2 regions of the Metabacillus sp. RB-C-LZQ-3-1 genome follow, and region 2 is predicted to be linked to the other one. Evidence: predicted binding sites of a transcription regulator. Region 2 holds the regulator's gene; the other holds the start of a gene.
The links. Region 2 encodes NrdR, which represses ribonucleotide reductase genes. Its sites were predicted from a motif close to AACACNATATATNGTGTT; they were not measured.
Positions count from the first base shown of each region.

Region 1: AC4GZ8_RS08750 (vitamin B12-dependent ribonucleotide reductase) is a predicted target of NrdR. The motif match lies at 11,009-11,026, and genes of this name have one in related genera.

Region 1 covers NZ_JBZFLI010000004.1:245,827-261,909, reverse strand. The annotation lists gene AC4GZ8_RS08795 (DUF1385 domain-containing protein) at 1-111, shown strand, start outside; gene AC4GZ8_RS08790 (SA1362 family protein) at 156-536, shown strand; gene AC4GZ8_RS08785 (patatin-like phospholipase family protein) at 533-1,420, opposite strand; gene nikC (nickel transporter permease) at 1,608-2,495, opposite strand; gene AC4GZ8_RS08775 (ABC transporter permease) at 2,526-3,533, opposite strand; gene AC4GZ8_RS08770 (ABC transporter substrate-binding protein) at 3,740-5,353, opposite strand; gene AC4GZ8_RS08765 (ABC transporter ATP-binding protein) at 5,399-6,367, opposite strand; gene AC4GZ8_RS08760 (ABC transporter ATP-binding protein) at 6,342-7,361, opposite strand; gene mntR (transcriptional regulator MntR) at 7,742-8,164, opposite strand; gene AC4GZ8_RS08750 (vitamin B12-dependent ribonucleotide reductase) at 8,351-10,909, opposite strand; gene AC4GZ8_RS08745 (lipoate--protein ligase family protein) at 11,465-12,301, opposite strand; gene AC4GZ8_RS08740 (rhodanese-like domain-containing protein) at 12,484-12,867, shown strand; gene AC4GZ8_RS08735 (CNNM domain-containing protein) at 13,048-14,271, shown strand; gene AC4GZ8_RS08730 (MerR family transcriptional regulator) at 14,312-14,983, opposite strand; gene gcvPB (aminomethyl-transferring glycine dehydrogenase subunit GcvPB) at 15,205-16,083, opposite strand, start outside.
Region 2 covers NZ_JBZFLI010000019.1:22-16,104, forward strand. The annotation lists gene hflK (FtsH protease activity modulator HflK) at 182-1,159, shown strand; gene hflC (protease modulator HflC) at 1,149-2,078, shown strand; gene polA (DNA polymerase I) at 2,304-4,928, shown strand; gene mutM (DNA-formamidopyrimidine glycosylase) at 4,954-5,778, shown strand; gene ytaF (sporulation membrane protein YtaF) at 6,188-6,826, shown strand; gene coaE (dephospho-CoA kinase) at 6,847-7,440, shown strand; gene AC4GZ8_RS21715 (glyceraldehyde-3-phosphate dehydrogenase) at 7,627-8,646, shown strand; gene speD (adenosylmethionine decarboxylase) at 8,932-9,312, shown strand; gene AC4GZ8_RS21725 (cytosolic protein) at 9,448-9,846, shown strand; gene nrdR (transcriptional regulator NrdR) at 9,894-10,352, shown strand; gene AC4GZ8_RS21735 (replication initiation and membrane attachment family protein) at 10,438-11,907, shown strand; gene dnaI (primosomal protein DnaI) at 11,911-12,849, shown strand; gene ytxC (putative sporulation protein YtxC) at 13,097-13,921, shown strand; gene thrS (threonine--tRNA ligase) at 14,479-16,083, shown strand, end outside.

The DNA of each region.
Region 1 (16,083 bases), on a different contig from region 2:
TTAACAACAAAAGAACCTACAAACGACCAAGTTGAAGTAGCAATCGCCAGCTTTAATGAACTTCTTCGGATGGAAAAAGAGACGCAGACATCCTCAGAGCAAATTGTGTAATTTGAACATATTTTGATTGGTATCTTTCCTTGGAGGTGGTCAGGATGAATCGTCGTACAAATTGGATCGTCATGGTTATTATTTTATTAGGAGTTATTGGTTTTGTCACAACCCTAGTGTCAGAGCCTTTATGGCTCTTAAAACAAATTGCAATCTACGCAGCAATCGGTGGTTTCATTTATCTTATCTATCGACTAGTTTCTAGAAGAAGAATGGGGAAAGAACATTCTTCCTACTTAAAAGCTGCAAAACTATCCAAAAGACGTTTTGACGACCGGAGTAATAAGGGTTCAAATGTTCGAAACATCACTCAAGCAAAGAAAGTGAAAAAATCCTCTGCAATTAAAAAGAAAAAGCAACAGCCTTCTCATTTAACAGTTATTGAAGGCAAAAAAGGAAAAAAGAAAAATCGAGCCTTTTTCTAATAAGACCATTTTTTTAGAAATTCGTTCGTTCGATTTCGACCTAGCTCTATTAGAGCTAGTTTTTTTTGTTCATCTATTTCAAATTCTGTTGAGACAATGTTTTCAACAGGTATAAAAACAATATTTTTTTCATGTCTTTTTGATATATGTCTACTATCATGTGCATCTTTCATGGTTTCAAATAGTGCGCTAAACATATCTATTGCATTATGAATTTTTTTGGGCGGTCGCTCCTGTTCATTTAAACTTAGCTTAATCCCCAGTACAGGTCTTTTCTTTGATTGTTGACTTTTTTGCTGAAAAATCCAAATCGGAAAGTTACTAAGTACACCTCCATCAACAAAAATATTAACACCTTTTGCTGTTGTGAGTTTAACAGGTTCGAAAAAGTAAGGAAGACTGCAGCTCATCCTCACTGCTTTTGCAACAGAAAAAGATAATGGTTCTATTCCGTATTGATGAAGATCATCAGGTAACACAATTAAACGTCCATTTGTTAAATCAGACGCAATGACTCTTAAACTTCCTTTTGGTAAGTCCGCAAATGTGGATATCCCTTTGTTTCTTAGTTTTTGACAGATCCACTCTTCTAGTTTGACCCCACGATACAAGCCTAAATTCCAATAAAGAGAAAGCCACTTTGTAAATGGCGATGGAAGGAATGACTTACGTGCATCTAACAACAATTTCAAGTCTAATTCATCCATCATCTGTAAGATTTCATCGCTTCTATAACCTGCCATCACAAACGCACAAATTATGGAGCCAGCACTTGTACCTGCAAGGCGTTTAAATTCAAATCCGCTTTTTTCAATCGCTTCATATGCTCCAATCAGAGCAAATCCCTTTATTCCACCGCCTGAAAATACGCCATCTATTTGCATTTCTCCTCACCTTCCTCATTTATAGTGTAAGAGGAGAGAAAGGAAAATAGACCAATCGAATTGTTATTAGAAAGCCAATTGTTATTCAATATTTCATGGAGAAAAAAAAACTCCCACAACTAGGAGTTTTTTGAAATTTATTAAAACTTTTATTTTTATATCTTTAAGAAAATCCACTCAATCATTGTTACTCTTTCATTTTTGGATCAAGAACATCTCGTAATCCATCTCCCATTAAATTAAAACCTAGAACCGTAAGCATAATGGCTAGACCTGGAAAGAACAACGTCCAAGGTGCCTGCATAAGGTACTGTTTTGAATCAGATAACATTTTCCCCCATTCAGGATTTGGTGCTTGAGCTCCTAAACCAAGAAAACCTAATGCAGCTGCTTCAATAATAGCTGTTGCAATCGCTAGTGTCCCCTGTACAATGATCGGTGTCATACTATTCGGTAGAATATGCCGAAAAAGAATTCTGTTATCCCGCATCCCAACTGCTTTTGCTGCCATTATGTATTCCTCTTGCTTTACACTCAGAACTTTTGATCTGACGAGACGTCCAAAATTAGGGATATTAATAATGGCGATAGCAATCAGCGCATTTTGCAAGGATGGTCCAAGAATAGCTACAACCGCAATAGCTAGCAATATACTAGGAAATGCTAACATAATATCAAATATCCTTGAGATGATTGTATCAACCCATCTTCCGTAATAACCCGCAATAATACCAAGAAATGTACCAATTATTGCAGAACCTAATACAGAAAAGAAGCCGACCCAAAGAGATATTCTTGCACCGTAAAGGACTCTAGAAAAAATATCTCTTCCAAAATCATCGGTCCCAAACCAATGTTCACTTGATGGAGCTAATAATCGTTTGGACAATTCCTGTTCTTTAAATCCATATGGTGCAATAATTGGTGCAAGTAACGCTAAAATGAGGAAAAAAATGACAAGGCTTAATCCAATCAAGGCTAATTTATTTTTACAGAAGGTTTGCCATGCCTCTTTCCAGGGTGGTGTAACCTGTTCTTCTGCTATCGGATTCAAAATATGTGGTTTATTCTTCATAATCTCCGCCATGGATATCCCCCTCTTTTGTTATTGATGATATTTAATTCGCGGATCGATAAGGGCATATAATAGATCGACAATTAGATTAATGAAAACAAAGATGGCTGCGATAATTAAAATTCCTGATTGAATCACCGGGTAATCACGGTAACTAATGGCATCGTAAAGATAACGACCAATTCCAGGCCACCCAAAGATTGTTTCAGTCAAAATTGCTCCTCCTAAAAGGAGTCCTGTCTGTAAACCAATAACTGTCAAAACGGGTATAATGGCATTTTTTAACGCATGTTTATATACAACCCAAAACATATTTAATCCTTTTGCTTTCGCAGTACGAATATAGTCTGATTTCATTACTTCAAGCATGGTAGAACGTGTCATTCTTGCGATAATAGCCATTGGAATTGTAGCAAGAGCAAGGCTTGGAAGGATGAGGTGCTGAATAACCTGTACAAATTGATCTGCTCTGCCTTGAAGAATTGTATCAACTATATAAATATTCGTTATGGCTGTTATCGGGTTTCTTACATCTTCCCTTCCCGTTGAAGGTAACCACCCTAATTCAATTGAAAACACCCATTGCTCCATTAAACCGAGCCAAAATATAGGCAGTGACACGCCAATTAACGCTAATATCATGGCAAGATAATCAAACCAAGAATTTGAAAACCACGCACTGATAATCCCTGCATTGACTCCAATAAAGATCGCAATGATCATGGCTACAAGTGTAAGTTCAATGGTTGCAGCTAGATATGCCCATATTTCCTCATTTATCGGCCCCCTTGTCCGTAAGGACGTTCCGAGATCTCCCGTAAAAAGAGCTTGTAAATAATCTACATATTGGATATACCAGGGCTTATCTAAACCTAATTCCTTTGTTAATGTTGCAATCGCCTCTTTCGTAGCTTTTTGTCCAAGAATAACCTGTGCTGGATCCCCAGGAATTGCGCGAATTATCGCAAATACAACTAATGTCATTCCAAACAAAACAGGTATGAGCGAAAACACTCGACGAACTGTATAGGACAACATATGCTCACCTCTTTTTTATTAACATGTCGGTTTTGGTTTTATACGCCTCCTTTTTATAGAGGAGAAAAAAATATTGCATCTAGCTTTTAAGGTTAAAGTCACATAGGGATTAAGATTTACTAGGAGAGAGAAAATGTACTTTTTTATACTATTTTTATGGTAATCAACGATCTAAGGGAGACAAAGTCTCCCCATCTCTAACATCATTATTTAAATTCAACCTTTGTTAATGGTTCTGAGCCGGTAGGATGTGGAAAGTAATTAACAATATCACTTGTTCCTGCTAGTAAAGGTGTAGAGTGAACTAGCGGGACCCAAGGTGCATCTTCATGAATAATCTCTTGAGCCTGCTTATATAACTCATTACGTTTATCTTGTTCAGTCTCTTTTTGAGCATTAATTAATACATCATGAAGTTCGTCATTGCTATAGTAGGAATAGTTGTTGCTTCCGATACTATCTTTATCTAAGAGGGTATATAAGAAGTTATCAGGATCACCATTATCACCGGTCCAACCTAACATGTATGCATCAAATTCCCCTTTTGTTGCTTTTTCTAGATATGTTGCCCAATCAACTGACTGAATTTCTGCTTTCACACCAATTTCTGCGAAAGATGCTTGAATAACTTCAGCAACCTTCATTCCTTCTGGCATATAAGGTCTTGCTACAGGCATAGCCCATAGGTCCATTTCAAATCCATCTGGATATCCAGCTTCCGCTAACAACTCTTTCGCCTTTTTTAAATCATATGGATAGTCTTCAATTTCATCATTATACCCTTCAATTGAAGGTGGCATTGGGTTCTTCGCCATCTCCGCCTTGCCACCATAAAATGCATCAATAATTCCTTGCTTATCAATCGCATGATTTAATGCTTGACGAACAAGCTTATTATCAAATGGCGGGCGATTTGTCGTAAAGCCTAAGTATCCAACATTCATAGATGGGCGTTCAATTAATTGTAATTGGTCATTACTAGTGACAGTTGCCTCATCAGAATTATTCACACCATCCATCAAATCAATTTCTCCGTTAGTTAAAGCATTTAGCCTTGCCGTATTTTCAGGAATAACCCGGAATATCACTTGATTCAACTTCGGAAACCCTTCCATCCAATAGTTTTCATTTTTTGTTAGTACAATTCGGTCATTTTGCTTCCATTCTACAAATTTAAACGGACCTGTACCGACTGGATTTTTTCTAAAATTATCACCATGTTCCTCAACAGCTGTCGGACTTGCAATACCAAATGGTGACATGGCTAAATTTTTTAAAAATGGAGCTTGAGGACGATTCAGCGTAAATTCAACCGTATACTCGTCTAGAGCTTTTACCTCATTAATAACATGGCCTTCTTCCCCCTTAAACCCACCAAACATTGTGTAGTAAGGGAAATCATCAGCATTCCCATTCATCCAACGATTAAAGTTAAAAACAACGGCATCTGCGTTAAAATCTGTACCATCATGGAACTTAACACCTTGACGGAGCTTAAATGTGTAAGTTAAGGCATCGTCTGACACTTCCCACGATTCAGCAAGACCAGGATGTAATGTCGTATCTTGCTCACCGTACTCTAGTAATGTTTCAAAAATATTCTCCGTTACTTTAAATGTTTCCCCCTCAGTTGTTGTTATAGGATCTAGTGATGTAGAATCCCCTCCACGCCCAAACACTAGCGTGTCCTTTTTGGTTTCCGAATTGTTTGAAGGTTTTTCTTCTCCACCCGCTTCTTGATTTGTATTACCATTACATCCAACTAACAGCATGCTCAGTGTTAACAATGAAACTAGTAACCACTTTATTTTCCTTTTCATCTCCATTTCATACCCCCATTATTTATTTATCATAAATGCTACTTGTCAGCGATTGTATAAATGACAAGCAACATAATGACCATCAATGTTTTGATCATTAGGTTTAATTGATTTGCAAATGTCCATACAATCTGAACACCTTGTATGAAAAGCACATCCTGAAGGCGGGTTTGAAGGACTTGGCATTTCTCCTGTTAGCGGAATGTTGTGACGAATAACATCAGGATCAGCGATCGGCACTGCAGACAACAGTGCTTTTGTATATGGATGCATAGCCTTTTTATAAAGTTCTTCGCTGTCTGCTAATTCAATCAATCTACCTAAATACATCACTCCTACTCTGTCACTTATGTGGCGAACAACACCAAGGTCATGAGCAATAAAAATATATGTTAGCTGAAATTCCTCCTGAATATCCTTCATAAGGTTTAATACTTGGGCCTGAATCGATACATCTAAAGCTGACACAGGTTCATCCGCAATAATTAATTTTGGCTTTGTCATAAGAGCCCTTGCTATCCCAATTCTTTGACGTTGTCCACCACTAAACTGATGTGGGTACCTTCTGGCATGGTAGCTGCTTAAGCCGACAATTTCTAACATCTCATTTACCCTTTTCTTTCTTTCCTTTTTTGTCCCTATTCGATGGACAATCAAAGGCTCTTCCAAAATTTTTTCAATCGAGTGTCTTGGATTTAAGGATGCATAAGGGTCTTGAAAAACCATTTGGATATCTCTTCGTATTTTCCTTAATTCCGTCTTCGTCATTCTCGTTATCTCTTTATCCTCAAATACGATTTTGCCATCACTGGCCTCTATTAATCTCATTAGGAGACGACCTGTTGTTGATTTTCCACATCCACTTTCTCCAACAATGCCTAAAGTCTCCCCTTTCTTCACATAGAAGGATACATCATCAACTGCCCTAACTTCCCCCGCTTCTCTCCCAAGAATTCCGTTATTTATCGGGAAATATTTTTTTAGTCCCTCAACTTGAAGAAGAAATTCGGTCATCGTTATCCACCTCCCCACTTTTTTTATGTAAGAAACACCTTACATCATGTCCTTCCTTCATCATTTTATATAAGCTTGGGGCTCCTTCCAGACATTCACCATACACATCCTCACACCGTGGAGCAAAATGGCACCCCTGATGCAAACTTCCATGTCTCTGAACATGGCCAGGTATGCTATATAAGCGCTCTTTTTTCCCTCTAATATTTGGAATGGATTTTATTAATCCCTTTGTATAAGGATGTTTTGGTTCTTTTAAAATCGTCTTAACATCACCTTGTTCAACAATTTGTCCTGAATACATAACAAGTACCCTATCGCAAATTTCTGCTACTACACCCAAATCATGTGTGATGAAAATAATAGAGGTATCCATCTTAGTATTTAGTTCTTTCATAAGTGTTAAAATTTGGGCTTGAATCGTAACATCAAGAGCTGTCGTGGGCTCGTCTGCTATTAAGACTCGAGGATTACAGGCCATCGCCATAGCGATCATAACTCTTTGTCGCATTCCTCCAGACAATTGATGCGGATACTCATTTACAATTTCCTCCATTCGAGGAATCCCTACTAATTTCAACAATTCAATCGCTCGCATCCTTGCGCCTTTTTTTGTTAAATCAGTATGTAATCGTAATGCTTCTACTAATTGATTTCCAATTGAAAACAAAGGATTTAATGAGGTCATTGGTTCTTGGAAAATCATTGATATCTGATTACCTCTAATCCTTCTCATATTTTTCTCACTAAGTTTGATCAAATCTTTCCCTTCAAACAAAATTTCACCATTTTCAACCAAACCTGGAGGACTAGGTATTAACCCCATTGTCGCTAAGGATGTTACACTCTTTCCACTCCCAGACTCTCCCACAATTCCTAAAATTTCTCCCCTGTTTAAATCAAAACTTATATCTTTTACTGCTGGCACTACTTTTTTTTCAGATTTAAAAGATACACTTAAATTTCTTATTTGAAGTATTGGTTGTTTACTCAATTTTTCACCACCATTATTTTGTCAAAATGTTAAATTATTAAAATATAATGAAAGTACTGAATATTATTGCATATTACTTTTATACTCATTGTCATAATCGGTCGTTTATACTTAAATTTCGTTCGACAATGATTTCACTTCTTTGTTTAACGCATTAAAGCTGATGCTTATTAAAGGATTAAACTCTACCATTCTAGTTATGAATAAGTGACTTGTATATTTTTATGTATTCTTTTTATTAAAATAATAATTAATATAATATTTCCTTAATTAAGAGTGCCATAAGGCCTAAACAGGATTCGTTTTAAAACTTTATCCTGCAGGCTCTGCTATAAATAAAAAAGCGATGGGTCGTAGTGGCATCTACTTCCCATCGCTTTTTATGAATCTTCATTATTCTTTTGTATTTTACGAAGTGTATTGATTCTTTCTTCTTTTTCCTCAAAGTATTGAACTAAGTCTCCAATTCGATCAATTGCATTCCAACTTAAATGATGTTCAATCCCTTCAACATCATCATAGATCTTGTCTTGATCAACACCGATAATTTGAAGAAACTGCTCTAAAAGTTCATGGCGATAAACTAAACGTTTACCTGTTTTCTTCCCTTTATTTGTTAGAACAAGCCCTCGATACTTTTCATATATGAGGTATTCATCTTTATCTAATTTTTGAACCATCTTTGTAACAGAGGAGGGATGTACGGCCAATGCTTCGGCTATATCAGAAACACGAGCGTACCCTTTATCTTCAATAAGTAAATAAATCTGTTCTATATAATCTTCCATACTTGGTGTTGGCATGTTGTTCCCTCCAATTGCCGATCTATTTAACGAAATCATTACAATTTTACATGAGTTTGTTAACCGTGACAAGGTATTGTAGGGAAGAAAAGGCAATTATAGGTACGTTATGAAGTTTAAGTGTTAGTTCTTTAATATTGTAGGTATACAAAAAGGACCTGACATTGTCAGATCCTCTCATACATATTAGAGTCCGCACTTCAATTGCGCACCACAGCTCGTACATGTATTACAGCCGCCTAAATCTTCAACTGTACCTTCACGACAAACTGGGCATGTATTGCCAACTTCATTGCCTATCGTTACATCTGTTGAGCGAAGATCGTTAATTGTATCGACAAGAACAACTTTCCCTTTTTCCGTTGTTTCAACTTCTTCATTCTCATCAAATGTATTTTCTTCTGCTTTAAGTGTCAATACTTGCGTATCACGGCTGCCGTCTACGTAGACAGTGCCACCTTTTGCTCCGCCTTTGTATAGACGCTCATACACTTTTTCAACCTGATCAACAGAATAGCCCTTAGGAGCATTTACTGTCTTACTAATAGAGCTATCAATCCAACGTTGGATGATACATTGTACATCTGCATGTGCTTCAGGTGCTAATTCCATAGCTGATACAAACCAAGATGGTAAGTTGTTTGCATCTGCTTCCGGATGTTGATCTAAATACTCTTGAACGATATCTGCCTTTACCTCAATAAATTTCCCAAGTCGTCCACTGCGGAAGTAAGAGAATGAGAAGTAAGGTTCCAGTCCTGTTGCAACACCAACCATTGTTCCAGTGGATCCAGTCGGAGCAACGGTTAATAGATGTGAGTTACGAATACCGAATTCTTTTACGCCCTCTAAAATATCTGCAGGCATTTTTTGCATAAACCCTGTTTGTGTGAAGGCCTCACGAAGACGATTTGTTTCTGCCTCTTCTTCACCAACTAAGAATGGGAAGCTTCCCTTTTCCTTCGCTAATTCAATTGAAGCACGGTATGCTGTTGTTGCAATTGTTTCAAACACTTTATCAACTAGTACATTTCCTTCTTCAGAACCATATTCTGTTTCACAGTAAATAAGAAGATCATGTAAGCCCATTACACCTAGTCCAACACGGCGCTCACCAAGCGCTTGGTGTTTGTTTTCAGGCAAGAAGTATGGTGTTGCATCAATGACGTTATCCTGCATTCTTACACCAACTTCAACCGTTTTACGAAGCTTATCAAAATCAACCGTTTTTGTTTCTTTATTCGCCATTTCCGCAAGGTTCACCGCTGCTAAATTACAGACAGAATATGGTGCGAGCGGTTGTTCACCACAAGGATTTGTCGCAACTACTTGCTGGCCGTATGCTTTCGCATTTGTCATGTCGTTTGCATTATCAATAAAGAAAATTCCTGGCTCTGCTGAATATGTCGCACAGATATTGATTAAGTTCCAAAGCTCTTTTGCTTTGATTTTACGGTATGTTCGTACTTTATAACCTTGTTTCTCCCACTCTCGAACATCTCCAACTTTGTGCCAGTTTTCATTATAATCGTTCATTTCTTGCTGGTTATAGCTTTCAACATCCGGGAATCGCAGCTCATATTCAGCATCGTTTTCTACTGCATCCATAAAATCTTTTGTTAAGGTAACAGATATATTCGCTCCTGTTAAAAACTCAGAATTATGAACACTATAAGTACCGCCTGTACGCAACTTCAACTCAGCGTCTTTAATAATCTTCTCGCTAAATCCGCCAGTCCCGGGAATTTGTTTGTAATTAACAATTCCTTGATACATATCAATTTCTTGCTGGGTGAGCGGTGTGAATTTTAATTTATCTTGAGCGTATTTTTTAATTGCTTCATCATTTGTATTTTCAATTAGGAAGCGTAGAATTCTAGGGTTTTGCATTTTTGAGATAATGAACTCAATGATATCTGGATGCCAGTCAGCCAACATGATCATTTGCGCTCCCCTGCGGCTTCCTCCTTGCTCAACCAAATGAGTCAATTTCGCGATATCATCCAACCATGATACAGATCCAGATGATTTACCGTTTACACCTTTTGCCAATGTGTTGCGCGGTCTTAGTGTCGAACCGTTTGTTCCTACTCCACCACCGCGGCTCATGATCTCCATTACTTGCTTACGATGTTCAGAGATCCCCTCACGCGAATCCTTCACAAAAGGCATAACATAGCAGTTAAAATATGTTACTTCTGTTCCAGCACCTGCACCATATAAAACACGTCCTGCTGGAATAAAGTTTAAATTAACAAGCTCCTGATAAAACTTCTCGAACCATTCTTGGCGTTTTTCTTCTGTTTTTTCTACCGATGCTAGTCCTGTTGCGTTACGTTTCGCTATTTGTTCGTAAAAGATTTCAAGTGGTTTTTCAATGACATCTAACGAGCGTTTTACGATCCCTGTCTCCACTTCCTCAGGTTTGTCTAATGAGTGTCTGTATTCTTCATCAACTAGTACGCTTGCCGTCTTTGCTTCCCAATCAATACTTTTAATAAACCCAAGCCCTCTTGCCGGGAATTTAGGGTCCTCTTTGATCGTTAAAACAACAAAGTCTCCTTCGGATAACGTAATTTTTTCCGTATCTTTAAATGTGTAACGATCAAGCATAACAAGTCTCGAAACACCCTTATGTGTTAATTTCATATCATCAGTAATAGGATGAACCTGTGGAAAGGCAGCGATATCTTTGTTAAGCTTCTCCACATCTACGCTCATCTTTTGCTCAGTAACAACTGTCATTGTAACAACTCCTCTATCTATCTTTCTTGTAAATCTCCTGATTAAATTTATCATATACAACCCTACAATTCAACATATAGTGTTTACTTTTTGATAAATAATACTATATATAGTTTTAAGGTCAACTATTTCTCCTTTTGTCAAATGGATAACTTATTAAAAAAGGAAGCTTTTAAGAGATTTGAGATGGTTTCGACTTGTAAAAGGGGATTTTTGAAGAATTTTGTCACTTGCATCTATTTGTATATCATAAAAACCTTTGAAATCAACGTTTTCCATATAACAGAATAAAAATTTTCTTTCGTCAAATTTCTACAAGTCCAACCTCTGTCACATGGAAATAGACGTAATCCCAAGATCACGTCCCAGTGTGTAGACAAAGTAAAATTGCTAGCCCTTCAGACTGATTGCTAGCGCTTGGCTTTCGAGGCACGAAGCCTTGGGAGGAGCGGAGTTACCAGGGGTGGTAATGAGCACCGCAGCAAGGTAAGTAGCGAAGAAAGCGAGCGTTTGTCAACAGTCTGAGACGTAATCCTAAGATCACATCCTCCATCATTATCTTTTAAAATTCCATTCATCACTTTCATATTTCTCTTTTGCGAGTTGATTTACATATTCCAATTCTTCACTAGTTAACTCGTAAGGCTCAAGATCTATTTGCAGACCCTTTTCAAAGCCTTCTTTAAAAGCTTTTTTTGCCTCTTCAATTGTTACTGGCTCTTTTCGAAGGCTATTTGTTGCAACAGCCTTGTTTTTAAACGCTCTTTGCATTCTTTCTTTCACTCGGTCATTTGGATACTTAAATAAATCAAAAAGCATATCTTCATCCAGATCTAGTAAGATCGAACCGTGTTGTAATATAACTCCTTTTTGGCGAGTTTGTGCACTTCCTGCTACTTTACGTCCTTCTACAACAAGCTCGTACCAAGATGGAGCATCAAAGCATACAGCTGATCGCGGTGATTTAAGACCTGCTTTTTCCTCATCTGTACGCGGAATCGCGAAATATGCATCAAGTCCAAGATTCTTAAAGCCTTCTAAGATCCCTTCAGAAATAACACGGTATGCCTCTGTTACTGTTTTGGGCATCTCTGGATGTTCTTCAGATACAATCACACTATATGTAAGCTCTTGATCGTGAAGAACACCCCTACCACCTGTTGGTCTCCTAACGAATCCTAAACCGTATTTTTTAACTGCAACTAAGTCAATTTCTTTTTCAGCCTTTTGAAAGTAGCCTATTGAAAGTGTTGCCGGATTCCATCCATAAAATCTAATCGTAGGAGGAATCTTTCCTTCACTATGCCATTCTAAAAGCGCCTCGTCCAAAGCCATATTAAAGGCTGGTGAACAGTTACCAGAATCGATATATCTCCAAACTTCTTTCGCCATGTTGCAACCCTCTTTGTCTAATTTTTTACATTCTAAGTCTAGCAGAAGTTTATACGGAAGAAAATAATAATGCATAGAACCTGATGACAATTTGAAAAAGCTCTTATATAATAATAGAAGTCTGTATATGAGTTCTTATGAACTTACAATGATATAACCAATAAATAAAGGGGTCGAGAATATTGACAACATCAACCATTCTACTCATCATCTTGGCAGCTGCCCTTATTGCCTACACTGCATTTAGTTTTTTCTATCAACGTAAAATAATGAAGCAACTTACAGAGGAAGAATTTCGTTCAGGTTATCGTAAAGCCCAATTAATTGATGTTCGTGAGCCGAATGAGTTCGAAGGCGGCCATATTCTAGGAGCTAGAAATATTCCGCTTTCTCAGCTACGCCAACGTTATAAAGAAATTCGACCTGATCAACCAGTTTACTTCTACTGCCAAAATACTGTACGTAGCGGTCGTGCTGCACAAATGTTAAAGCGTAAAGGGTATAGTAATTTATACTGTTTAAAGGGCGGGTTTAAAGGCTGGACCGGTAAAATAAAGAAAAAATAATGGAAGAAATCCTACGAGAAGCAACTAACATCAAACCATCCATTATCTGGATGAGTAAAGTCAGTTGCTTCTTTCATTTTTTTCATTAGGTGACACATTTATCGACTTCCAGGGGAAAAATAGGTAAGATAAGATCAAGAAACGAAATAAAAATGTATCATATGTTGGAGGAATCAAATCTTGATTATTGCCATAGTGTTTTTTCTTTTTATGTCTTTTTTCTTATCAGGTAGTGAAACAGCGTTAACAGCCGTGAACAAAATGAAATTAAAAACAAGGGCTGATAACAATGATAAGAAATCACAAAAATTACTCGATCTTGTTTCAAAGCCCGACGAACTGATTACGGGAATCTTAATCGGAAACAACATCGCGAACATTATGCTGCCAACCCTTGTTACGATCATTGCTATTGAGTATGGTATTAGTGTTGGGGTTGCTACTGGGGTATTAACTGTCGTTTTAATCATATTTGCTGAAGTTTTACCAAAATCTATTGCTGCCACATTCGCAGATAAAATAGCCTATACGGTTTTCCCTGTTATTCGTATCATTATCTTCGTCTTTAAACCATTGATCTTTCTTTTATCAAGGTTTACGAGAATTGTCATTAATAGCCTCTCAAAGGATGAGGAAAAAACAGCTTCAATTTCAAGAGAAGAACTCATTACAATGGTTAACATTGCCACCTCCGAAGGAATCCTTCAAACGGATGAAAGGAAACGGATAAAGGGAGCGATTGATTTTTATGATTTAGATGTCCGCGATGCACTGAAAGTACCCAGAACGGAAATCCAAGGGATTGCATCAGGCTCTACTTTTGAAGTAACCCGTGAAATCGTTCTAGAGGGCAGTCACACACGTTATCCTGTCTACAAGGAAAGTATGGATGAAATCATCGGTGTTCTTCACTCAAAATCATTATTATCTTGGTCTTTAGAACCTCACAAAAAGCTGGAAGATTTTATAGATGATGATCCTCTCTTTGTTTTCGAATTTCATTCAATCGAAACCGTTTTTAAGCTAATGCTAAAGAAACAAAGACATTTAGCGATTGTTCTCGATGAATATGGTGGTACAAAAGGAATTATAAGCCATGAAGACATTATCGAAGCTATGATCGGCCAAGAAATTAAAGATGAAACAGATCTGGATGAAGAGATTTTAATTGAAGAAATAACCGAAGATTCTATTATTTGTAATGGCAAATTAGCCTTGCGACGATTAAATGAAGTCTTTAAAACGAAAATACCTGAACAAGAAGATATTTTGACAGGATTTCTTCTTAAAGAATTAGGACGTTTCCCAGAGGCCGGAGAAACCTATGAATATCAGCACCTTCATTTTCACATTTTATGTGTCGAAGATAACAAGCTAAAGCGAATAAAAATCGAGAAAAAATAGAACATACATAGGAAAAGGCCGCTCATTTGAGCGGCCTTTTTTACCTAGCAAAACTCAAGATCTGTTTTAAAATCCCTAGTCCTGATTTTTCCTGTTTCATTCTCTCTTGTTTATTTTGATGCTCCCTAACAAAAGCTAAGAAGCGCTCTTCACGCTCATCTGTTTTACGTTGTGCTAATTCTCTTTCATGTAGAACTTCTTCTTTAAAAGACTCTCTTTCTGCCTCTGCTGTGACCTCTAAGCTTGTGATCATATCTTGGAGATCTGAAAACTCATAACGAGCTATCTCAGTTTGAAGTTTAGCAGTTTCACTGATTTTTTCTGAGACAGTTGAAACCACTGTTTTTTCAAGTCGGTCAAGTCGCTCATCCATCTGTGACATTGACTTAATTTGATTCGACTCAATTAATGAAGTGATTTTTGATAGAGTTTCTTTTAACTCTGTTACATCTTGGCTATTCAGGCCTGTACGGGCTGTTGCAGACTGTTGTTGAAGAAGTTGTCTGATGGTCTCATTATCTAAGTTTCTTTCTTTATAGGCTTTAATTTTTTGAAAAAACTCAATATTTTCTCCAGTAAATAATCGTACATTTTTTTCATCTCTTTTTATGGTAATAAGATCACAAAAATCTTCCTCCCACTGCTTTAACACAAAAGCTTTTTCACCGATTAATGAAGCTGCTTTTGAAATCGTCACGTATTTTGCTGCCAATCTAAACACCAACCTTTGTCTAATTTTCTTAATACTATTAGTTCTATCAACTAAGTATCTAATTCCTTCCTCTCGACAAAGGTTCTAAAAACTAGTCATAATCTTGGAGAATCATTATATTTTCGGCATGAATCGTAGGAAAACATATGATCCAACATCATATTTTCTGATAGTATTAAAAAATGACCTACATCATTAAAAGTAGGTCATTTTTTAATACATTAGCGTTGATATTTTAAAATTGGCTTTCTAGCTGCAGTTGTCTCGTCTAGTCGTTTTACGACAGTTGTATGCGGTGCTTCCTGAACAATTTCAGGAGTTTCTTCCGCTTCTTTTGCGATTTGGATCATAGCATCAATAAAGGAGTCAAGCGTTTCCTTTGATTCTGTTTCTGTAGGTTCGATCATAATACATTCCTCAACATTTAACGGAAAATAAATCGTTGGCGGATGATAACCAAAGTCTAATAAACGCTTAGCAATATCAAGCGTACGAACACCTAACTTCTTTTGGCGTTTTCCCGATAAAACAAATTCATGCTTACAATGCTGATCAAACGGAAGGTCATAGTATGGCGCTAAGCGGCGCATCATATAGTTTGCATTTAATACCGCGTATTCTGTTACAGCCTTTAAACCATCAGGTCCCATTGTGCGAATATACGTATAAGCGCGAACATTGATTCCAAAGTTACCGTAGAATGGTTTCACACGACCAATAGATTGTGGTCGATTATAATCAAAATGATAGCCTTTTTCAGTTTTAACCAAAACTGGTTTTGGTAAATACGGAATGAAATCAGCTTTGACACCAACAGGGCCTGAACCAGGACCACCGCCACCGTGAGGACCAGTAAATGTTTTATGAAGATTCAGATGAACAACATCAAATCCCATATCCCCTGGTCTTGCTTTACTTAAAACAGCATTCAGGTTTGCACCATCATAATAAAGCTTCCCACCTGCATCATGAACAATTTGAGCCATCTCTAAAATGTGTGCTTCAAAAAGTCCAAGCGTATTTGGATTTGTTAACATTAAAGCAGCTGTTTGATCATCAACTACACGGCGCAAGTCCTCTAAATCAACTAAACCATTTTT
Region 2 (16,083 bases):
ATACTACCTCTCCTGCTTTCATAATAATTTAGTTCCTAGTACCAGTGTTCTTTACCGTATTTAACGTCTGAAATATGACGAAAATCTCGCGGAATTGAAATATTTGAAACCTTTTTGAAATGAAATCGTATGTAAAGTATCACAAAAGAATAGACATAACGTAAGAAAGGTAGGGGGATACATGATTAGTATAAAACGAATTTTTTCCATCATCGGTTTTGCCTTATTAATAATTGTGTTAGCTATTGTTGCATTTACATCCTGGTATACCGTTGATGAATCAGAACAGGCTGTTATGATTACGCTCGGTGAAGTTGAAGAAGGGATTAGCGAACCGGGGTTACATTTTAAATATCCTTGGCCTATCCAGTCAGTAGAAGTACTTTCTAAGGAAACTTTTAGTCTTCAGTTTGGCTATGAAGAAACAGAAGATGGAGAGGTAAAGGATTTTCCAAAGGAAACAAAAATGATTACAGGTGACGAAAATATCGTTTTAGCTGATATGGTTGTACAATGGAAAATAACTGAACCAGGAAAATATTTATTTAATGCAGAGAATCCAACAGAAATGCTTGAAGATGCTACTTCTGCCAGCTTAAGAAGTATTATCGGCAGCTCAACAATAGATGATGCTCTAACATCAGGAAAAGTAGAAATTGAAAAGCAAGTCCAAGAATTATTATCTACATTAGTTGAAGAATACGATATTGGTATTACGATTCTAGCTGTGAAATTACAGGATGTAGATTTACCAAATGAGGAAGTAAGAAAAGCCTTTACAAACGTAACAGATGCTCGAGAAACAATGAACACTAGAAAGAATGAGGCAAATAAATATCGCAACAAACGAACAGAAGAGGCACAGGGGGAAAAGGATGCGATTATGTCCTCTGCTGAAGGAGATAAAGCTGCTCGTATTGAAGAAGCTCGCGGTGATGTAGCTCAGTTTAATGCGATTTATAACGAGTATGTAAATGCAAAGGATATTACCCAAAAACGTTTAGTTTTAGAAACAATCGATCAAGTGCTCCCGAATGCTGAAATTTATATTATGGAGGACAATGGGAATACAATGAAGTATTTACCTATTAAAGAGGGAACAGCAACAAAACCTGTAGTGCCAACTGAACAGGAAGGAAGTGAAACAAATGGGCAATGATAATGTAGTAAATATGGAAGAAAAAAAGCCTTCCTTTTCTTTTAAGGGTTATCTTCGAGCAGGAATCATCCTTATTATTACGATCTTGATTCTTGTATTGGTGCTAACTAACCTGTTTATTGTGAAAGAAAATGAATACAAGGTTGTTCGCCAATTCGGAGAAGTTGTCCGTATTATTGAAGAGCCAGGATTAAATTATAAAATTCCTTTTATCCAATCAGTCACAACACTTCCTAAATATCAAATGACATATGATGTGGAAGAAGCTGAAATTAATACAAAGGACAAGAAGCGGCTCATTATTGATAATTATACAGTGTGGAGAATAGATGATCCGAAGAAAATGATTTCAAATGCGAGATCCATTGTTAATGCCGAAACAAAAATGGCGGAATATGTTTTCTCAACTGTTCGTTCGGAATTAGGGCAATTAAATTACGATGAAATCATTAACGATGAAAAGTCCTCAAGAGGTAGCTTAAATGACAAAGTAACGGAGATTGTGAATAATTTACTTGACGCAGGTGACTACGGTGTAGTTGTAACAGATGTTCGAATGAAAAGAACAGATTTGCCTGCTGAAAATGAAGAATCTGTATTTACTCGGATGATTTCAGAGCGAGAATCGACTGCACAGGGGTATTTATCAAAAGGTGACGCTGAAAAAAATCGCATTATTGCTGAAACCGATCGGGAAGTAAAAGAAATGCTTGCTAAGGCACAGGCAGATGCTGAGGTTATTCGAAGTGAAGGGGAAAAAGAAGCGGCAAGGATTTATAATACTGCCTATTCAAAAGATCCCTCATTTTATGAAATGTACCGTACGTTGCAATCTTATAAACAAACCATTGATGAAGAAACAGTCATCATTATACCATTTGATTCACCTTATGCAAGTTTGTTAAAGGGAGTACAATAATCGTATTAGAAAAACTTGGCTTGTCGCAAAGTCCTGATGGCGAAAGCCTTAGTTTTTCTTATACTAACATCCATAAAATTAAAAACTTACTGATAGTATAATAGGGCCCTAGTTTTCCTTTCTATTTATAGTCATGATAAAATAGAATAGGAAAACTAGGGTTTTTGTATAAATGAAAAGATTGCGAACAGATATTATTCGCTTGAATAGAGGAGGATATAAGGATTGACAAAGAAGCTGGTATTAATTGACGGAAATAGTATTGCTTATCGGGCATTTTTTGCTTTACCCTTACTAAATAATGATAAAGGTGTACATACAAATGCAATCTATGGGTTTACGATGATTTTAATGAAGATTTTAGAGGATGAAAAACCAACACATATGCTCGTTGCTTTTGACGCAGGAAAAACAACGTTTAGGCATAAAACGTTTCAAGAATATAAAGGGGGAAGACAAAAAACTCCACCAGAATTATCAGAGCAATTCCCGTTTATTCGTGAGCTGCTGGATGCTTACCAAGTATCGAGGTATGAACTGGAAAATTATGAAGCAGATGATATTATCGGAACATTATCTAGACAAGCTGAGAAGGATGGCTATGAAGTTAAGGTTATTTCAGGAGATAAAGATTTAACCCAATTAGTAACAGATAAAATAACGGTAGATATTACGAAAAAAGGTATTACGGATGTTGATTCATACACTCCAGAGTTTGTAAAAGAGAAGTATGGCCTAACTCCAGAGCAAATTATTGATATGAAAGGGTTAATGGGCGATACGTCTGATAATATTCCGGGAGTACCGGGTGTAGGTGAGAAAACCGCTATAAAACTTTTAACAGAATTTACAACATTAGAAAATGTATTAGATTCAATTGAAAAAGTTAGTGGAAAAAAGCTTAAAGAAAAGCTAGAGGAAAACCGTGAACAAGCGTTAATGAGTAAAAAGCTCGCCACAATTGATTGTGAAGCACCGCTCTCTATTACGTTGGATGAAGTTCATTATGAAGGTTTTGATCCTCAAAAGGTTACAGATTTGTTTAAGGAGTTAGGCTTTAATTCGTTATTAGACAAATTGGGGACTGAAGCTTCTGAAGAAGAAATTGAAGACATTAGTTTTGATGTAGTTAGTGAGTTTACACAAGAAATCTTAACTGATGAAGCTTTTCTTTACGCTGAAGTATTAGAAGATAGTTATCACCAAGCTGAAATTAGAGGTTTTTCGATCATCAATGAAAATGGACATTATTACATTCCGGCCAAACTTGCTTTATCATCTGATCAATTCAAAGAATGGGCAGAGGATGAGTCTAAACAAAAAACGGTTTATGATGGGAAGAAAACAACAGTATCTCTTAGCTGGAAGGGAATTTCATTAAAAGGAATCAACTTTGATGTATTAATAGCTGCTTATTTACTAGATCCTTCTGCAACCTATGAGGATGTGGCAAGTGTCGCAAAGGCTCATGGAGTGACAATTGTACAGCATGATGAGGTTGTGTATGGGAAGGGGGCGAAGCGCTCGCTGCCAGATGATGATAAGCTAGGGGAGCACCTTGTTCGAAAAGGACTAGCTATTTCGGATTTAAAAGAAAAGCTAATTGATCAATTAGAAAAAAATGATCAAACTGCCCTTTTATACGATTTAGAATTGCCTCTATCTCTAATACTTGCTGAAATGGAGGCAACTGGAATAAAAGTCGATGTTGATCGTTTAAAAGAGATGGGGAAACATCTTACTGATCAGTTAAAAGCATTAGAAGAAAGTATTTATGCTCATGCTGGTGAGGCCTTTAATATTAATTCACCAAAGCAGCTTGGCGTAATTTTATTTGAGAAGTTAAATCTTCCTGTAGTTAAAAAAACAAAGACGGGCTATTCAACTTCTGCTGATGTATTAGAAAAGCTCGAAGATAAACATGAAATTGTACAGGATATCCTTCATTACAGGCAACTTGGAAAATTACAATCTACCTATATAGAGGGCTTATTAAAGGTTGTGCACACAGATACACATAAAATACACACACGATTTAACCAAGTGCTAACTACAACTGGTAGACTCAGTTCAATAGATCCAAATCTGCAAAATATTCCCATTCGTTTAGAGGAAGGGAGAAAGATTCGTCAGGCATTTGTTCCATCAAACAAAGATTGGGTCATTTTTGCAGCTGATTACTCACAAATTGAGCTAAGAGTGCTGGCACACATTGCCAATGACGCAAATTTAGTCGAAGCGTTCCAAAACGATTTAGATATTCATACAAAAACGGCAATGGATGTCTTTCATGTTGAAGAAGATGAAGTTACATCAAATATGAGAAGGCAAGCCAAAGCAGTTAACTTTGGGATTGTGTATGGTATTAGTGACTTTGGACTTTCACAAAGCTTGGGTATAACCCGAAAGGAAGCAGGGGAATTCATTAGGCGCTATTTAGAATCCTTTGTTGGCGTTCAGGAATACATGGATGACATTGTTGCGGATGCTAGAGAGAAAGGCTATGTGAAAACATTACTGCATAGAAGAAGATATATTCCGGAAATCACAAGCCGTAACTTTAATCTTCGCAGCTTTGCAGAGAGAACAGCAATGAATACACCTATACAAGGGAGTGCAGCTGATATTATCAAGAAAGCGATGATTGATATGGCTGAGAGATTAAAGCAAGAAAAGCTGCAAACAAAATTATTGTTACAGGTTCATGATGAATTGATATTTGAAGCCCCAAAAGAAGAAGTGGCTATTCTAGAAAAAATTGTACCAGAAGTAATGGAGAATGCAGTCGAATTAAAAGTACCTCTAAAAGTAGATTATTCATATGGGAACTCATGGTATGATGCAAAATGACTCCAGCTAAAAAGGAAGTGAATACATGCCGGAATTGCCAGAGGTTGAAACAGTTCGCAGAACGCTGATTCAGCTTGTAAAAGGAAAAACAATAAAAGAGGTTTCTGTTCACTGGCCAAAAATGATTAAAAAGCCGGAAGAAATTGAACAATTTAAGGATGCATTAGTCGGTCAAACCATTCATGATGTAAATCGCAGAGGAAAATTTTTGAAGTTTATGCTTGATGACTATGTCCTGGTATCTCATTTAAGAATGGAAGGTAGATATGGCTTATATAAGGCTGAGGATGATGTGGAACAGCATACTCATGTATTGTTTACATTTACAGACCAAACAGAGCTTAGATATCGAGATGTAAGAAAATTTGGCACGATGCATCTCTTTAAAAAAGGAGAAGAGGAACAAAGTCTTCCTCTTTCGCAACTTGGTCCTGAGCCTTTTTCAGCTTACTTTACGGTAGAATATTTAAAAGAACGGTTAGCGAAAACATCTCGTAAAATAAAGACTGCTTTACTTGATCAATCAGTTGTAGTTGGACTTGGGAATATTTATGTTGATGAAGCCTTATTTCGTGCAGGAATAAATCCTGAACGAACTGCAAGCCAATTATCGAATCAAGAGTATGAACGATTACATAAAGAGATCGTCAAAACTCTCGAGGAGGCAGTAGCACAAGGTGGCAGTACCATTCGATCTTACGTAAACACACAAGGTGAAATTGGGATGTTTCAATTGCAATTATATGTGTATGGTCGAACAAATGAACCATGTAAAAATTGTGGAAACATACTGACAAAAACTGTTGTCGGTGGTCGGGGAACACATTTTTGTTCAAACTGTCAAATATAATTAGATAAGGGTAAAGACATCAAAAGATGATCTTTGCCCTTCTTTTGGTATAGGGAATTATAAAAGTTTTATAACTCCGAAGTACTGGATGTGCAAGTGCAATCTTGGAGATTGACGTTGCGGTATTTGACGGCCAGCGCCTAGCCCCTAGAGGTCATTAGCCGTACATAATTGAAGACAAAGCTTCTTCTATTCATTTGCGTCTTATTTGCCCTAGGCTGTTCAAGGCGCTTGGCTTTTGTTCTCTTAGAAAAACGCCAGATAAAGGCACTTGCTCTTTTCTTATGTGATTCTAAATAAAGGAATGAAAACATAAGGTACCATATCGAAATATCAATCCTTCTTTTAACATTCTTTGGGCGATTATCATACACTATGTTAGCAATCAGAAGGAAGGGGCAAGGCTTTTATGTTTCAATTCATTTCACTGTTGTTATTAGCAATCGCAGTTAGTTTAGATAGCTTTTCAGTTGGTTTTACTTATGGCATGAGGAAAATGAGAATCCCCTTAAAGTCAATTTTTATCATTGCTTGTTGTTCAGCTGTAACAATGCTTGGAGCGATGTTCCTAGGTGAATTGTTAACAAAAATATTCCCTATCTATATCACAGAAAAGCTTGGTGGATTAATCTTAATGCTCATTGGAGCATGGGTTTTATATCAATTTTTTCGACCGACAAAGGAAGTTGGAGAGGAAGAAGAAGTTGAAAAAACGATCATTAATTTCGAAATCAAAACCTTTGGAATTGTGATTAACATACTCAGAAAGCCGATGACTGCGGATATAGATAAGTCGGGAACAATTACAGGAGTTGAAGCCTTTTTACTTGGTGTAGCTTTATCATTGGATGCCTTTGGTGCTGGAATTGGTGCCGCATTATTAGGATATTCTCCAATTATTATGAGTGTACTTGTAGCGTGTATGAGTTCTCTATTTGTTTCATTTGGCATAAAATCAGGACATATTTTTTCAAGGTTTTCTTGGATGGATAAATTTTCTTGCCTTCCAGGGATTATTCTCATTATTATAGGGATATGGAAATTATAAGCAAATGGAGGCTAAACGCTGTGACAGTTGTCATTGGACTAACAGGTGGAATAGCAAGTGGGAAGAGTACAGTTTCAAATATGATAAAGGAAATGGGTATAACTGTTGTAGATGCCGATCAAATCTCAAGAGATGTTGTGGAGTTAGGAAAACCTGCATATAACAAAATTGTTGAAGTTTTTGGTGTAGGGATTTTGCGGGAAGATCATACTCTGAATCGCGAAAAGCTCGGCAGCTTAATCTTTAGTGATCAGAAAAAACGGGAACAGTTAAATGAAATTGTTCATCCGGAAGTTCGCAAAGAAATGCTTCAACAAATAAAAGAAGAAAAAGAGCTTAAATCAAGTGCAGTTGTATTAGATATTCCTTTATTATTTGAGAGCAAACTAACCTATTTGGTTGATAAAACAATCCTTGTGTATGTGGATGAACAAACCCAGTTAAAACGTTTAATGGAACGAAATGATTATACGGAAGAGGAGGCCAAACTCCGTATTCAATCACAACTCCCCTTAAAGGATAAAAGAAAGCTTGCTGACGAAATCATTGATAATAATGGTTCGTTAGAATATACACACACACAGCTAAAAGCTGTTCTAAATAAGTGGATTTAAAGGAAAGAGACTAATAATAGTCTCTTTTTTTCTTTGTTGTGAAACACTTTAATGATTGGCGGATATATTTAGTAAAAAAATGCTTGTACTTGAAGAAATAAATGAACCTTATTAGTATTAAATGTGTTATACTAATTGTAAGTTATATAAAATTAGTATGTCATATATAGTGAGGGGAGATTTTTTATGTCTACAAATATAGCGATAAATGGATTTGGTCGTATAGGAAGAATGGTATTTCGACGTGCAATCACAGAAGGCTTAAATATAACGGCAATTAATGCAAGTTATCCAGCAGAGACTCTAGCCCATTTAATTAAATATGATACAAATCATGGAACCTTTGAAGGCGAAGTCATTGGAATGGAAGATTATTTAGTTGTAAATGGACATAAAGTATTATTACTAGATGAACGTAATCCTGAGGATCTTCCATGGAAGCGATTAAATGTTGATATAGTTATTGAAGCAACCGGAAAATTTAATAAAAAAGAAAAAGCCATGTTACACGTGAAGGCTGGGGCGAAAAAAGTCCTTTTAACAGCTCCTGGGAAAAATGAAGATGTAACGATCGTTATGGGGGTTAATGAACATGTGTATGATGCAAATCAGCATACAATCATATCAAATGCTTCATGTACAACAAATTGCCTTGCACCAGTCATAAAGGTGCTTGATGAAGCATTTACAGTAAGAAATGGACTTATGACGACAGTTCATGCATACACAAATGATCAAAGGAATATTGATAATCCACATAAAGATCTAAGAAGAGCTAGAGCGTGCGGACAATCCATTATACCTACTACGACTGGTGCTGCAAAGGCTATAGAACTTGTATTACCTCAAATGAAAGGTAAGTTACATGGAATGGCACTGAGAGTCCCAACACCGAATGTTTCACTCGTTGACTTGGTCGTTGATCTGGAGAAATCTGTTACAGCAGAAGAAGTTAATCACTCTTTTATGTTAGCTTCACAAAAATCACTAAAGGGAATTCTTGATTTTTCTACAGAGCCTTTAGTCTCTATTGATTATAATACAAATCCTTATTCAGCAATCGTCGATTGCTTATCGACCATTGTAATCGATCAACATAAGGTAAAGGTGTTGGCATGGTATGATAATGAATGGGGATACTCCTGCAGAGTGGTTGATTTGGCTAAAATGGTAGAAAAAAGTATGTCTCCGTTATTAGGTGTATAAGGATTTAAGGGATATTTAAGCTCCCTATGGAAAAAGTAATAAATGTAACTTCATGCTGCATGAAACCCCTTTAACTTAGATGTAGCAAATATTTTTTCAAAAAGTGTGTTGCAAAACATATACAAACAAAGTATACTATTTTTCGTGAACTTCTTATCAAAGCCAAGGTGTTAAGGCTACTTAAAGGGTTAGGACCTCTCTGGACTAACTTTCCCCCGTGGTAGTTACACATACCATTCGCGAAGAATTCATGTAAAAAAATAGTTAAAGGGGGATCCATGAATTATGGAAACAATGGGTAGACACGTAATCTCAGAATTATGGGGATGCGATTTTGATAAGTTAAATGACATGGATTACATTGAAAAAACATTTGTAAATGCGGCATTAAAGTCAGGTGCAGAAATAAGAGAGGTTGCTTTCCACAAATTTGCCCCACAAGGAGTAAGTGGAGTTGTTATTATCTCCGAGTCCCATTTAACCATTCATAGTTTTCCAGAGCATGGTTATGCAAGTATTGATGTTTACACATGTGGTGATTTAAATCCAAATATTGCTGCAGACCATATTGCAGAATCATTAGGTGCACAAACTCGTGAAAATATCGAAATCCCAAGAGGTATGGGACCTGTACAAGTAAAGCAAGCGAAAGCAAAAGCTCTTTAATTTGAAAGAAAACATTCAGAGGTGCGGATTATTTAATCTGCACCTCTTTTTATTATCGGAAAATTTCAGTATGATAGTAATAGAATAACTTTTCATACATAAAGGGAAAAATAATGAATAAAGGGGAATTTAACAATGAGTTTTATGAACAAAATAAAAGATTTTTTTAGTACTCATCAAGAAACAAGGGAAAATCATTATAATCCAGACTTGCAAAGCCATTATTATAAAACAACAAATAAGAAAGCACTTCAATCAGTAAAGGAATTGATCGAGCAAACACCTGGAATGACAGTTACCTCTGTATCAGAAGAACGTGGAGAAATGAGCGTGAACATTGATCGTCCTAGAAAGGCATTTTTAATTGTAACGGTTATTTCTGTGCGTCCTTTTGAAACAGCTGTTGATCTTACTGCTACGACAAATACTGTGTTACCAACAGACTTTGGATATAGTAAAAAAATCATTCTTGAATTATATAAAAAGCTGGATCAAAAAGAAACATTTGTAGGTACTGGAAAAAGTGGAAAATAAAATATGGGTCATAGACCTATATATGACGTGTAGAAGGAGTTGGTCATATGAAATGTCCTTCGTGTCAGCATAATGGGACAAGAGTATTGGATTCTAGACCTGTAGATGAAGGAAGATCGATTCGCAGACGCCGTGAATGTGAGGAGTGCCAATATCGTTTTACAACATTTGAAAAGGTAGAAGAATTTCCTCTAATTGTTGTAAAGAAAGAAGGAACAAGGGAAGAGTTTAGTCGGGAAAAAATCCTAAGAGGGCTAATTAAAGCGTGTGAAAAGAGACCAGTTCCTTTGCAAAAGTTAGAAGATATTGTTCATGAAATCGAAAAGGAACTTAGAAATCAAGGTGTTTCCGAAGTGAATAGTAAATTAGTTGGCGAAATGGTCATGGACAGGCTCGCTAGAATTGACGAGGTTGCATACGTTCGGTTCGCATCAGTGTACCGGCAGTTTAAGGATATAAATGTATTTATCGAGGAATTGACTGACCTTATAAAGAAAGTAAGATAAATGAAAAAAGAGCTAATGGAGGGATCCTTCAGCTCTTTTTTCAGTGGATTATTTTTCTAATTATAGGCATGAAAGGTTGAAGGGTATGGAACAGCATTGGAAGGAACTGCTCGCTATTGATCGATATACGGTTAAAAGTAAATCAGTTCTACAAGACTTAGATCGAAAAATCGTCACACTACTTTATCAGCCATTAATAGGGTCAAAATGCTTTAGTCTTTATATGACTTTATGGGGAGAATTAGAGCAAAATCGTCTATGGAGTGTTGAAACAACGCATCACAGTTTAATGACGATCATGCAGAGCAATTTACGGGAAATCTATCAAGAACGTTTGAAATTAGAAGGCCTCGGGCTTTTGAAAACATATATAGATGAAATTGATGGTGTAAAAAGATATATATATGAGTTGCAGGCGCCTATTCGACCGAATGAGTTTTTTCAGGATGGTGTATTGAATATTTATCTATATAATCGTGTTGGTCGAAATAAATTTTTACAGTTAAAAAGATTTTTTTCAGATGATCAAATGGAAGAGGGAATAAAAGAAATCACCAAATCGTTTGATGATGTGTTTGATTCCGTTCGGTCTGCAGAAATGATGGGCAGAGTAAACCAGGAAACAATGGATGACTTAACACTTGAAAATGAGAGGGAATATCTCCAAACAGATAGTCGTGCCACATTAGATATATCAGATGCTGTATTTGACTTCGACTTATTCTTCTCGGGTTTATCTGAGGCTCTTATTTCTCCAAAAGCTTTTACACCTCCAGTTAAAGAGGTGATCAAAAAGTTATCCTATTTGTATGGTATTAGTGCAATTGACATGAAAAATGTTGCTATGTCCAGCTTAGACCAGGATGATATGATTGATGTAGAATTGCTTAGAAAATCAGCTAGAGATTGGTATCAATTTCAAGTTGGAGATCAATTACCGAATCTTGTTGATAAGAAACAGCCTATTTCATTACGGTCGAACCTTGATAAAAAACAATTATCACAAGAAGAAGAATTGATGTATCAATTAGAAACCATTTCACCAAGACAGTTTTTAACAGATGTTGCTGGTGGTATACCTCCATCTGTAAGTGATTTGCAGATCATTGAAGAGGTTATGGTTCAACAGAAGCTCGAGCCAGGGGTCGTGAATGTACTGATCTATTACGTCATGCTTAAAACAGATATGAAGCTTACAAGAGCTTATGTTCAAAAAATTGCAAGCCATTGGACAAGGAAACACATTAAAACCGTGAAGGATGCAATGGATTTAGCTAAACAGGAACATCGCCAATATCAACAATGGGCAGAAGAAAAAACGACGGCAAAGAAAAAATCATCAAACCAAAGAGCACCTATTCGAAAGGAACAACTTCCTTCATGGCTGAAGGATGATGAAACGAAAAATGATCAACAAGAAAAACCCCAGAAGAAGGAACAAGTAGATAAGAAACAATTAGAACAATTCGAATTAGAAAAGAAAAAATTATTTGATCGAATTAAAAAATACAAGGATAATAAAAGCAGTGAAACCACAGAAGGGAGGAATGACTAAAATATGGAGCACATGAGCAAATCATTGAAGAAGTTAACAAGTAGACCTGATTTTAGTGAACGGTATAATGATTTGAAGAAGCAGGTATTAAATAATCCTGATGTACAAGCTTTTATTGCCAAGCACTCAACAGAAATTGAAGATGGAATGATTAATAGGAGCTTAATGAAGCTTTATGAGTTTATTAATCAGAGTAAAAACTGTGAAGAATGCCCATCTTTAGCTGAATGTAAAAATTTGTTGCAAGGCTATCATCCTCGTCTAATGATACAAGGCCGCATAATTGATATCCAGTACGATAAATGTCCGACAAAAGAAATTCAGGATGAGCGGAAAAAAAATGAAGCACTTATTAAAAGCATGTATATTCCAAAGGACATTCTTGAAGCTCAATTTGATAAGATAGACGTTGATGTTGAGGAAACAAGTCGTCTGCAGGTCATTAGTATGGCTCAAGATTTTGTTGAAGCCTATAATAGAGGAGACCGCCCAAAAGGCATCTATTTGTATGGTTCCTTTGGAGTCGGAAAAACGTATATTTTAGGCGCAATAGCAAATGAACTTGCCTCACATAAAGTAGCTTCAATGCTCGTTTACGTCCCGGAATTTATAAGAGAATTAAAAGGTTCATTTCAGAACGCATCATTGGATGAAAAGCTCGATGCTGTGAAAAAAATTCCCGTATTGATGCTTGATGATTTAGGTGCAGAATCAGTATCGAGCTGGGCGCGAGACGAAGTTCTTGGAACTATTCTTCAGTATCGAATGCTTGAAAATCTGCCTATTTTTATATCATCTAATTTCAATTTAAAGCAACTTCAGCATCACCTTTCTATTTCACAGCGTGGTGAAGAAGAACCTGTTAAAGCTGCAAGGATTATGGAGCGAATAAAACATATGACAACCCCAATTGAACTGATTGGAAGAAATCGAAGAGGGTAAAGAGCCTTATTACAATTTGTTCATTTTATTTTTGAAGAAAGTTTAACTATATTAAAGGATTAAAGTATAAGAAAAGACATCGACTTCCGCCATTCTTGGCGGTAAGTCGTGTTTTTCTAATGATCGACTACCTTAAAAGCAAGGGGTAGTCGATTTATTTGTTTTTCCTAGCCGATTTCTTTACTTCTAAATGAAGATGTCCCCCCATATACATAAATTGAAGTGCTGGCAAATAGGGGGGACAAACATGCTTGAGATATTATTTGGGTCTCCGAAAGAGGCAAGGACGATGTATTCAATTTTTCGTTCAATTTCTGAAACGTTTTTATCTGAGCTTCAATTAGTAAATAATCAATGTATAAAAATTAACCCGAAATCTTGGGATATCGCACTTGAACAATTTGTTATACCGGGTCTAATTCAATTTATTATTGGCCATAAAGAGCATCATTTGATCCTGAACATGCTAAAAGAGTTGTATTATTTCTCAGAAGAAGAGGAGCAACAACAGATTTTACATATTGCTCAATCAATATTAGAGGGAGAGCGGGATGAAATTCCGAAGGTACAGCAACTTGCACCAAGAGAGCATTTTGTAAGAGAGGCACTAGAAGAGTTCTTACGGCCGGATTTGTATTTTACCTATTCATCATTTCAAAAATTTCGTCTGCAAAAATATCTACATAGTTTACGAGAATATGTGGAAATTGCCATCGAGGAGTACAAGATGGAGCAGGAGTATCAAAATTTTATTCAAAGTTTACGGGAATATTTGTGTGAAAATAAAAGCAAAATTCCAACCATTCATCTTGTGTGTGATCGGGAATATCTAGTTTATAATGAAAACAAGTGCAGGATACCTGAGGCTGAATTGAAAAAGCTGATTGATAAAGACTTTGTTTACCAACATCCAATGCATATAGATTCAAAGTTATTAGCTCCATTGGTTTCCATGGCTCCTTTAAAGATTTCTCTCTATGCAAATGATTCTTTTGATGGTATGATCCAAACAATCCAAAATATTTTTGAAGAAAGAGTAACGATTCACCGCTTGGAAGATTTTTATGGATAGAATGAAGTACATATTTGGGGAAATTCATCTTGATTTTGTCGAGAAAACAATTTATAATACGAAATAATTGAAAAAAAGATCTGTAATGATAAGGACATGAGCTTGTTTATACGGTTCCCAGAGAGGGAAGGAAATGCTGAAACCTTCCTAACACGATGAACAAACTTACCACCTTTAAACTTCAGTTGTGAACAGTTATCCTGTAACTAATTAATAACTGACGGACTTCCCGTTATCGATGTTAAAGCCAAAGTCTTATTAATGTTGCTTACGAATACATTAATTATTGCTATTTATAGATTTTGGGAACAAGGGTGGAACCACGATCCATTGACTAAGTTTATTAAACTCGTCCCTTTTTATAGGGGGCGAGTTTTATTTATTTTTGGAGCAAAACTTTGATGCTAAGGTTCTAATTAGTGTCAATGTCTAGTTCCGAAGTACAGGAAGTACAAGTGCAGTCAAGGTGATTGACGTCGCGTTTTTGACTGCCAGCGCCTAGACCCTAGAAAGGGCTGATTAAGGCGCTTCTACATTTCAAAGAGGAGTGAACAAGGATGTCAGACGTTATAAAAATTGCGTTTCCAGACGGAGCTGTGAAGGAGTTTGCAAAAGGTACCACAACTGAGGATATTGCGGCATCCATTAGCCCTGGTTTAAGAAAAAAATCACTTGCAGGGAAAATAGATGGTCAATTAATTGATTTGCGTACACCTATTCAACAGGATGGTGCAATTGAAATTGTCACTCAAGATAGTGATGAAGCATTGGAGATTATGCGGCATTCAACAGCACATTTGATGGCACAAGCGATTAAACGCGTGTATAAAGACCAATCCATTAAACTAGGAATTGGACCAGTGATTGAAAATGGTTTTTATTATGATATCGATATGGAACAGGCGATAACCCCTGAAGATTTACCAGCCATCGAAAAAGAAATGAAAAAAATTGTAAATGAAAATATTGAAATTGTTCGTAAAGAGGTAAGTCGTGAAGAAGCACAGCGTATTTACGAAGAAATCCAAGATCCTCTTAAATTAGAGCTATTAGAAGCAATCCCAGAGGGTGAAGCTGTCTCTATTTATGAACAAGGAGAATTCTTTGACTTATGCCGTGGAGTGCATCTTCCTTCAACAGGTAAAATTAAGGAATTCAAATTATTAAGTGTTGCAGGGGCATACTGGCGTGGAGATAGTAAAAACAAAATGCTTCAACGTATTTACGGAACAGCATTCTTCAAAAAGGCTGATTTAGATGAGCATCTACGTTTGTTGGAAGAAGCAAAAGAACGTGACCATCGTAAATTAGGAAAAGAGCTTAGCCTTTTCACAACATCGCAAAAAGTAGGCCAAGGATTACCTTTATGGCTTCCAAAGGGTGCGACTATACGTCGTATTGTAGAGAGATACATTGTTGATAAAGAAGAAAGGCTGGGCTATCAGCATGTTTATACACCTGTTTTAGCAAGTGTTGAATTATATAAAACATCTGGACATTGGCAACATTACCAAGAAGATATGTTTCCAATCATGGAAATGGATAATGAAGATTTAGTGCTTCGTCCAATGAACTGCCCGCATCACATGATGATTTATAAAAATGATATTCACAGCTATCGCGAATTACCAATCCGTATTGCTGAGCTTGGAACAATGCACCGCTATGAAATGTCAGGCGCGTTAACTGGATTACAGCGGGTACGTGGAATGACGTTAAATGACGCTCATATCTTCGTTCGACCAGATCAAATTAAGGATGAATTCATTCGTGTTGTTCGTTTAATTGAAGCTGTATACAAAGACTTTGGAATTGAAAACTATTCATTCAGATTGTCATACCGTGATCCAGAAGACAAAGAAAAGTACTTTGATGATGATACTATGTGGGAAAAAGCACAGAGCATGTTAAAAGGTGCGATGGATGAATTAGGTCATGACTATTATGAAGCAGAAGGTGAAGCTGCATTCTACGGACCAAAGCTTGATGTACAGGTAAGAACAGCTCTTGGAAAAGATGAAACTTTATCAACTGTTCAATTAGACTTTTTACTTCCAGAACGCTTTGACTTAAATTATGTTGGAGAAGATGGTAAGCAACATCGACCTGTTGTTATTCATCGTGGTGTTGTATCAACAATGGAGCGCTTTGTAGCATTTTTA